Regions from separate parts of the Niveispirillum sp. GW835-FHT14G11 genome, predicted to be linked through region 1. Evidence: riboswitches for the same ligand, from Rfam matches in the RefSeq annotation. Region 1 holds a riboswitch; the other holds the start of a gene.
The links. Region 1 has a riboswitch for cobalamin ahead of cobW (cobalamin biosynthesis protein CobW). Riboswitches for the same ligand answer to the same signal wherever they lie in the genome.
Positions count from the first base shown of each region.

Region 2: it holds a riboswitch for cobalamin, as region 1 does, so the genes downstream of both, AC1Q7F_RS13300 (TonB-dependent receptor plug domain-containing protein) here and cobW (cobalamin biosynthesis protein CobW) in region 1, are expected to answer to the same signal.

Region 1 covers NZ_JBXAFZ010000011.1:257,289-261,703, forward strand. The annotation lists gene AC1Q7F_RS20940 (sigma-54-dependent transcriptional regulator) at 1-745, shown strand, start outside; gene AC1Q7F_RS20945 (thiol-disulfide oxidoreductase DCC family protein) at 742-1,185, shown strand; cobalamin riboswitch at 1,262-1,479, shown strand; gene cobW (cobalamin biosynthesis protein CobW) at 1,518-2,558, shown strand; gene cobN (cobaltochelatase subunit CobN) at 2,562-4,415, shown strand, end outside.
Region 2 covers NZ_JBXAFZ010000006.1:214,410-218,824, reverse strand. The annotation lists gene AC1Q7F_RS13305 (ABC transporter substrate-binding protein) at 1-474, opposite strand, end outside; gene AC1Q7F_RS13300 (TonB-dependent receptor plug domain-containing protein) at 474-2,324, opposite strand; cobalamin riboswitch at 2,553-2,736, opposite strand; gene AC1Q7F_RS13295 (methyl-accepting chemotaxis protein) at 2,957-4,415, shown strand, end outside.

The DNA.
Region 1 (4,415 bases):
GGAAACCGAGCTGTTCGGCCATCTGAAAGGCAGCTTCACCGGTGCCCATGCCGACCGGCCCGGCCTGGTGGAGACGGCCCATCGCGGCACCCTGTTCCTGGACGAGGTGGGGGAGATGCCGGCCCCCATGCAGGTGAAGCTGCTGCGTTTCCTTCAGGAAGGCACCTATCAGCCCGTGGGCGGGCGGGAGGTGCGCAAGGCCGATACCCGCGTCGTCGCCGCCACCCACCGCGACCTGGAGGCGATGGTGAGGGAGGGGTGGTTCCATGAGGATCTGTATTACCGGTTGCGCGGCATGGTGCTGCGGACCCCGCCACTGGCGGAACGGCCGGAGGATGTACCGGTGCTGGCTACCCTGTTCCTGCGCCGCGCATCGGGCGGTCCGGCCCGCTTTACCCCCGACGCGCTGGATTGGCTGTCGGGCCGGGAATGGCGCGGCAATGTGCGCGAACTCCGCGCCCTGGTGGAATGTGCCGCGACCCTGGCCGGGCCGGGGGATGGCGGCGATAGGCTGCTTGATGCGGTCGATCTGGCCTTTGCGGCGGGGGAGGAGGGGACGCTTCCGGCCACCGACGCACCGCCCGCCGGCCGGCGCACACTGGACCAGGAGGTGGCTGCCCTGGAACGCCGTATGATCATTCAGGCGCTGGCGGAGACGGGCCATAACCATACCCATGCCGCCCGCCTGCTGGGCCTGTCGCGCGTGGGGTTGCTGAAGAAGCTGGACAGGATGGGGTTGCGATGAGCACGGGGAATATCGGGACCGATCCAGTCGTCCTGGAACGGCTATTGCGGGGGCCGACCTGCCTGTTCGACGGGGTGTGCAACCTGTGCAACGGGTCGGTACGCTTCATCCTGGCGACGGAAGCCGACCATGAAATCCAGTTCGCCGCCGTGCAGTCGGTGGCAGGCAGGGCCGTGCTGGCCGCCATCGGCATGCCGCACCTGACCAACAGCTTCGTCTATATCGAGGCAGGGGAGGCATTGTTGCGGTCGCGTGCGGCCTTCCGGCTGGCGCGGCGGCTGCGGGCCCCCTGGTCCTGGACACGGGCCTTCGAGCTGCTGCCCGTGGTGTTGACCGACTGGCTGTATGATCGTCTGGCCGACAACCGTTACCGCCTGTTCGGCAAGCGGGAGCTGTGCCTGGTGCCCTCGCCCCAACAGGCGAAGCGCTTCTTCGCCTGAACCTGGATGCGTCCCCGATCAGGCGTCACGGCCTGCCCCTATCGCTTTCCCTGTTGCTTCCCAGGATCAGGCCGGGCACGATCCGGCCCGCGACGGTGCCCCGGTCGCCAAAGCCGGGGAGAATAGGGAATGCGGTTCAAGGTGTTACAGCCTGATGCCGCAGCTGACCCCGCAACTGTAGGCGGCGATGCGCTTCGTCCACCCATGCCACTGGCCCCGTCATTGGGACCGGGAAGGCCGGGCGGGGCGCCATGACCCGCGAGCCAGGAGACCTGCCGACGCCTGTGATGCAATCCAACCCGCCGGGGTGGCGGGCCTGAGGAGATATTCGCATGTCGCATACCCAACCGGCCGGCAAGGTGCCGGCCACCATCGTCACCGGCTTCCTGGGCGCCGGCAAGACCACGCTGATCCGCCATCTGCTGGAGAATGCCGAGGGGCGCCGACTGGCCCTGATCATCAATGAATTCGGCGATGTCGGCGTGGATGGCGCCGTCCTGCGTGGTTGCGGGGTGGCGGCCTGCGCGGAGGATGACATCATCGAGCTGGCCAATGGCTGCCTGTGCTGCACCGTGGCCGATGATTTCGTGCCGGCCATCGAGAAGCTGCTGGCCCGCCCGCTTCCGCCCGATCATATCATCATCGAAACTAGCGGCTTGGCCCTGCCCAAGCCGCTGGTCCGGGCCTTCAACTGGCCCGATTTGCGCACCCGCGTGACGGTGGATGGCGTCGTCGCCGTGGTGGATGCCGATGCTGTGGCCGCCGGCCGCTTCGCGCCCGATCCCGCCACCCTGGACGCGCAGCGCGATGCCGCCGGCATCGTCGATCACGACACGCCGGTGATGGAGGTATTCGAGGGCCAGTTGCTGTGCGCCGACCTGATCGTGGTGTCGAAGACCGATCTGGTGGCCCCGGAAACCCTGCCGGCAATCGACGCCCTGGTCCGGGCGGAGGCGCCGCGCGGCCGCATCCTACACGCAACAGAAGGCCGCATCGACCCGCGCGTGCTGCTGGGCGTGGGTGCGGCGGCGGAGGACGATCTGGCCAACCGTCCCAGCCATCATGATGGCGAGGATGACCATGATCATGAGGATTTCACCAGCTTCAGCGTCGATCTGGGGCCGCAGTCCGATCCGGTGGTGCTGGCGGAGCGGCTGAGCGCTGTGGCCGATCGCTTTGGTATCCTGCGCCTAAAGGGTTTTGTCGAGGTGCCCGGCAAGCCCATGCGCCTGCTGGTCCAGGGCGTGGGCGGCCGGGTGCAGGCCGGCTTCGACCGGCTGTGGCGTCCGGGGGAGGAGAAGCGGTCGCGGCTGGTGGTGATCGCCGAGCATGGCATCGACCAGGGGGCGGTGGCAGCGGCCCTGGCCGGCTGAGCCATGCACCTGCTGCCGACCCGTGAGGTCGATCTGGCGGCACCGCCGGCGGCCGAGGATCTGGAACAGAGCCCGGCCACCCTGGTGCTGCTGTCCTTTTCCAGCAGCGATCTGGCCCTGGCCGCCGCCGCGTGGCGGCGGGAGCGCCACCGGCTGCCCGACCTGCGGCTGGCCAGCCTGTCGCGGCTGGGCCATCCACTGTCGGTCGATCTCTATCTGGAAAAGGTAGTGACCGGGTCGAAGCTTGTGATCCTGCGGCTGAATGGCGGGGCGGGATACTGGCGCTATGGCCTGGAACGGCTGGCCCAGACCTGCCGCCGGCAAGGGGTCATGCTGGCGGCCCTGCCGGGGGAGGATGCGGCCGATGCAGCGCTGGACGCGGCCGGTACCGTGGCGCTGTCGGCCGCGCGTCAGCTCTGGTCTTATTTCCGCGAGGGCGGCATCGACAATGCCGCCCATATGCTGGCCTTTGCCGCCAGCCTGACGGGGCATGACGCCGAGTGGCGGCCGGCGGCGCCACTGCCCCGCTTCGGCCGCTACATGGGATGGTCGGGGGCGGTGGCAGCGGAGGCGCCGCCCGTGGCGCTGGTCTTCTACCGCTCCCACCTGCAGGCCGGCGATGTGGAGCCCATGCATGCCATGGCCGATGCGCTGGCCGCGCGCGGTTTGGCGCCGCACCTGTTCCATGCGACCAGCCTGAAGGATGCGGCGGCGGGCTCTTGGCTGGCCGGCGAACTGGCGCGGTTGCGGCCGGTCGTCGTGTTGAACGCCACCGGATTTTCCGCCATCGCAACCGGCGCCGATGCCTCCCCCCTGGATGCAGCCGATGTGCCCGTTCTGCAGATGGTCCTGTCCATCGGGACCCAGGCCGCATGGCGGGCGGGGGTGGCCGGGTTGGGGCCGGCGGACATGGCGATGAATATCGTGCTGCCGGAGATGGACGGGCGTTGCCCTGGCCCGGCCGTCGCCTTCAAGGCCGAGGCATTGTACGATCCCGATCTTCAATATGCACCGGTGGTCAGCCGGCCGCTGCCCGACCGGATCGATGCTCTGGCCGACCGGGCAGCGGCGTGGGCCCGGTTGGCCCGCACGCCGCGGGCGGCACGGCGGCTGGCGCTTGTCTTGTCCAACTATCCGGGACGGGGTGGTGTGGGCTATGCGGTGGGGCTGGATACGCCAGCCAGCGTGCACGCCATCCTGGCGGCGCTGGGGGAAGCGGGATACGACGCAACACAAGCGCCGGACGGGATGATGGCGATGCTGGCCGGCCCGCTGCCAGACGGGGCCGCGCTGTCGCTGGATGATTATCGCGCCTTGGCGGGCAATGGTGCGCGCGACCGGATCAGCGGTGAACGGGGCGGGGAGGATCGGGACCCGTTATTCGTTGGGGACGAATTCCGGTTCCCTGTCATCCGCTGCGGCAAGGTGCTGGTGGCGGTACAGCCCTCGCGTGGGCATGGGCCCCTGTCCAGCAGCCAGCATCACGCACCCGATACCCCGCCCAGCCATGGCTATCTGGCGTTTCATCTGTGGCTGCGTCACCGCATCGGCATCCATGCCATGGTGCAGGTGGGGGCGCATGGCACGCTGGAATGGCTGCCGGGCAAGGCGGTGGCGCTGTCGGCCGATTGCTGGCCGGAGGTGGCACTGGGGCCGGTGCCCTGTCTCTACCCGTTCGTGCTGAATAATCCGGGTGAGGGCGTGCAGGCCCGCCGCCGCCTGGGTGCGGTGCTGGTCGGTCATCTGCCGCCACCGCCGATGCCGGCCGGGCTGCATGGCGATCTGGCGGCCCTGGAACAGGCGCTGGACGAGTTCGCCCAGGCCGCCAGCCTGGCCCCGCGCCGCCTGCCGCCCTTG
Region 2 (4,415 bases), on a different contig from region 1:
CCGTGGGCCCGGTCCGGGGCCGGCCAGGCGGGCCCGCAGATCGTCGGCAAGGCGCTGGCCCTCGGCATCCCTGCCCAGGGCCTTGGCCACCTGTTCGATCTGCGCCGGGATCTCGTCCAGCCGCTGCGCCGATTTCAGCTTCAGCACCGGCACGCCCAGCCGTTCCAGCATGCCCACCGTCTGGGCCCTGGCGTATCCACCGGCCACCACCAGATCGGGCTTCAGCATCAGCACGGCTTCCGCCGTCCCGTCATGCGTCACCATCCCGGCGGCCTGCGCGGCATAGGGCGACAGATGGTCGTCCCCCGCCAGCCGCGTCAGCCCGGCGATCTGGCTCGGCACGCCCAGCGCCAGCAGGAACTGGTCAGCGCAAAGCGACAGCGAAACCACACGCCCAGCGGGATGTGGGTTCGGCGCCGCCCCTACCGGGGTGGCCGTCAGGGCTGCCAGAAGCAGGGCGACGCCGATCCGCATCAGAACGTCACCGTCACGCCGCCATAGGCCGACCGGCCCGGCGCGCGATAGGTGCGAACCTCCTGGTAATCCTCATCGAACAGGTTCTCCACCCGGCCGAACAGGCTGACATTGTCCAGCACCGCCCAGCGGGCCGTGAAGTCCACGACGGTGTAATCATCCAGGATGGGCGCGGTGGCGGACGCCGTGTCGCGCTGCTTGCCGGCATAGCGCAGGGCGGCCCCCAGATCGATGCCCTGGGCGACGGTCCAGTCCACCGACGCGTTGATCGTGTCCTGCGGCCGGCGCGGCAGGTCGCGGCCCGTACGGCGGTCCTTGGCTTCCAGATAGGTATAGTTGGCCTGGATCAGCACGCTTTCCACCGGCTGCGCCTGGAAGGTCAGTTCCACACCCTTGGTCCGCGCCTTGGCGACATTGATATAGCCGTTGGAAAACGCGATCATGTTGTCATAAACATTGCGGAACAGGCTGGCGCCGAAGCTGACACGCCCATCCAGCAACGGCTGCTCGAACCCGGCATCCACGCCTTTGCCCTCTTCGGCCTTCAGGCTGGCATTGCCATAGAACGGGTCGTACAGCTGATACAGCGTCGGCGCCTTGTTGGCAGTGCCATAGCTGGCGCGCAGGATGGTGCCCGTGGTCGGCACCTCATACGCACCGGTGGCGCGCCAGGTGCCTTCCGTCCCGAACTGCTCATGATCATCGACGCGCCCGCCCAGGGTGACGGTCAGGTCATCGGTCAGGGCCGCCTGATACTGGGCAAAGGCCGACTTGGTGGTGACCTTGTCATCCAGGCCGGTGGTGGTGGTGGTGCCCACCGTGTTGGTGGTCTTGGCATCCTCCTCATCCACCGACAGGCCGATGGTGGCCACATCCTTGTCGCGCAGATGCAGATTGCCCTGATAATCCAGCGCCTTGCGCCGGCTGTCGAAGGTGGAGAAGCGATAGAAGCCCGTGGGTTCGTCGAAATCGCGGTCGGTGCCGGCATAGGATGCCGCCAGGCTGTTCTCGAACTTGCCATCCAGCAGTGACAGGCTGGCCGCACCGCGGACCTGCCACGTCTCCTTCTCCTGGTCCGACGGGCCATCGCCGCCGAACGGATCGAATTCGGTGTCCAGCCAGGACCAGCCGGCATTCAGGTCGAAGCGCAGTATCTCGCTGGCCTGGAAACCGACCCGGCCGCTGACGGAGCGGGCATCGGTGCCATCCTTCTCGTCGCCCACGAAGGTGCGGGAAAAACCGTCGGTGGACAGGTTGGCGGCCGACAGGGCGTAATCAGCCTGTTCGGTGCCGCCAGTCAGCGAGGCCTGCTGGCGGAAGGTGCCATAGGAACCGCCCTCGATCGTGCCGCGGATCCGGGTCTCGCCTTCGCCGCGCCGGGTGATGACATTGATCACGCCGGCCATGGCGTCATTGCCGTAAAGCGCGCTTTGCGGACCCTTCAGCACCTCAATCTTCTCGATATCGCCGGTCATCAGGCTGTTGAAGTCGAATTCGTTGTTGGCACCCGACGCGTCGTTCACTTCCACGCCGTCGATCAGCACCTTGACCATGCCGCTTTCCGACCCGCGCAGGCGGACGGTGGAGGTGCTGCCCAGCCCGCCATTGCGGGAGATGGACACGCCCGGCAGGCGCTTCAGCAGATCGATGGCCTGCACCTGCTGCCGGCGCTCGATCTCGGCGGCGTCGATGACATTGACCGTGCTGCCCACGCGGGCCTGCGCGGTCGGCACCTTGTTGGCGGTGACGATGATTTCGGCGACCTGGGTCGGGTCGGCCCATGCCGGCATGGCGGTCAGAATGGCGGCGGCACCCAGCAGGGTGGCGCGCAAATGGGTAATGTGGCTCACTTCTAAGGCTCCGATCCGTTCTTTTCTGACGAATCCGGAGGGATGTGCGTGCGGTCGGCATCGACAGCGCTCCGCCATGGCGGAACCTCTGCCTTCACACCGATATGCTGGACCTGATGATGGCCGCCACGGGCCCCTTTCCAAACAAACGTTCCACCCGCGCACTCCTTCGGAAGCGCCGGCGCGAAACGGTAAACCGTCCCATCGGGGCACCCCGCCCAATGGCCGCGCGACGCATTGCCGACGGCAGGTCTCCTGGCTCACGGGTCACAGCATCAGCCCGGCCTTCCCAGTTTCCCAGTGGCCATGTCGGGCTTCGCTCGCCGCTTACAGTTGCGGGGGCAGCTGCGGAATTTAACCGCATTCCCTTTTCACCCCCGTTGCCGGGGGAACCATCGATGCACGGGTCTTACCGCGCCCGCGAAGGGGGCGCAAGGAAACCCTTGGAGCCGCCCCGGCATGTCACCCCCGTCCATGTGGCATGGGGACAACAATGCGCCGCCTCGGGCGAAAATCGGCACCACCGTCAAAAAGCTTGAACAAAGCGCCGCTATTCTCACCCTGCGGTGGGAAAGGATCCGGCAAGCACGCGGGCGCAGCCATTCCCCCGAAGCCCCCAAGGGAAAATGCCCATGATCCGGTCGCTCCGTTCCTCCCTGAAGACACGTCTCGTCCTGTCCGGCGTCGGGCTTTGCCTGGGTCTGGGCATCGCGCTGACCATCGGTGCCGCCGTCCAGTCGCAGCGTACCACCGGCGGGCAGGTACGACAGGCCCTGGCGGAGGCGACGACGGGCTTCACCCTGATCGCGTCCGATCTGGTGGAAAACGCCATCGACAATGTCCGCATTGTCAACGCTCAGGCCGAAGGCGGGCTGCGGACAGGGGGTTTCACGCGGCAACTGCTGGCGGGCCAGACCACCGCTGCCGTGGCCGCCAACCCCGACATTGTCGGCGTAACCGTGGCGTTCGAGCCCGGTGGTTTCGACGGGGACGACACGGCCGGCAAGGGTCTGGAGGGTGCTGATGCATCGGGCCGCTTCGTGCCCTATTTCTTCCGCAAGTCCGACGGGACGGTAGGGGTTGAACCGCTGGTGATGACCCTGGAGGCCGGGATCAAGGAATGGTACCTGGACCCGCTGGCCGCCAACCGTACCATGCTGACCGCTCCCTATATCTATCCGGTGGAAGGCAAGGATGTGCTGATGGTCACCGTCAGCACACCGATCCGGCGTGACGGCAAGCCCGTGGGCATCACCACCACCGACATGGCCCTGACCGCCCTGCAGAAGCAGTTCGCCGCCTTCCGCCCGCTGGAACAGGGCGATGTGCGCCTGCTGGCCCAGAACGGCCACTGGGTGGTGCATCCGACGGCCGAGCAGTTGAACAAGCCAATGGAAAAGGGCCCCCTGGCCGATCTGGTGGCCCAGGCCCAGCAGGAAGACCATGCCATCCAGGCCAGCATCCGGCTGGAGGGGGAGGAACGGCTGGTCACCGCCGTGCCCTTGCGCTTCAAGGACGTTCAGGAACGCTGGGTGCTGGTCACCACGGTTCCGACCCGCGTGATCGACGCGGCCCTGACCCGGTCCGTCACCACCCTGTCCATCATCGCCATCGTGATGGTCGCGCTGGCTGCCGGCCTGTTCGTGCTGATGGGCAACAGCCTGGCCCGGCCCATCCTGGCCCTGACCGACGCCATGGCCCGCGTGCGGCGCGGCGACCTGACATCCGCCATCCCCGGCACCGACCGGGTGGATGAGATCGGGCATATGGCGGAAGCCGTGGTCGAATTCCGCGACGGGCTGGCGCAGGCCGAGCGTCTGCGCATGGAGGCGGATCGCAAGGATGCCGAGGCTGATGCCAAGCTGAAGGCCGACCGTCTGGCCCTGGCCGACCGGTTCGAGCGCGAGGTGGGGGCCCTGCTGCGCGGCGTCTCCGACAGTGCGGAACAGATGGTGGGGGTGGCACAGCTGATGTCCACCGACTGCGCCGATACACAACAGAGCACGGCCCTGGGGGCATCGGCGGTGACGGAGGCGGCCAGCAATGTACAGACCGTGGCGTCGGCCGCCGAACAGCTGCGCGCCTCGATCG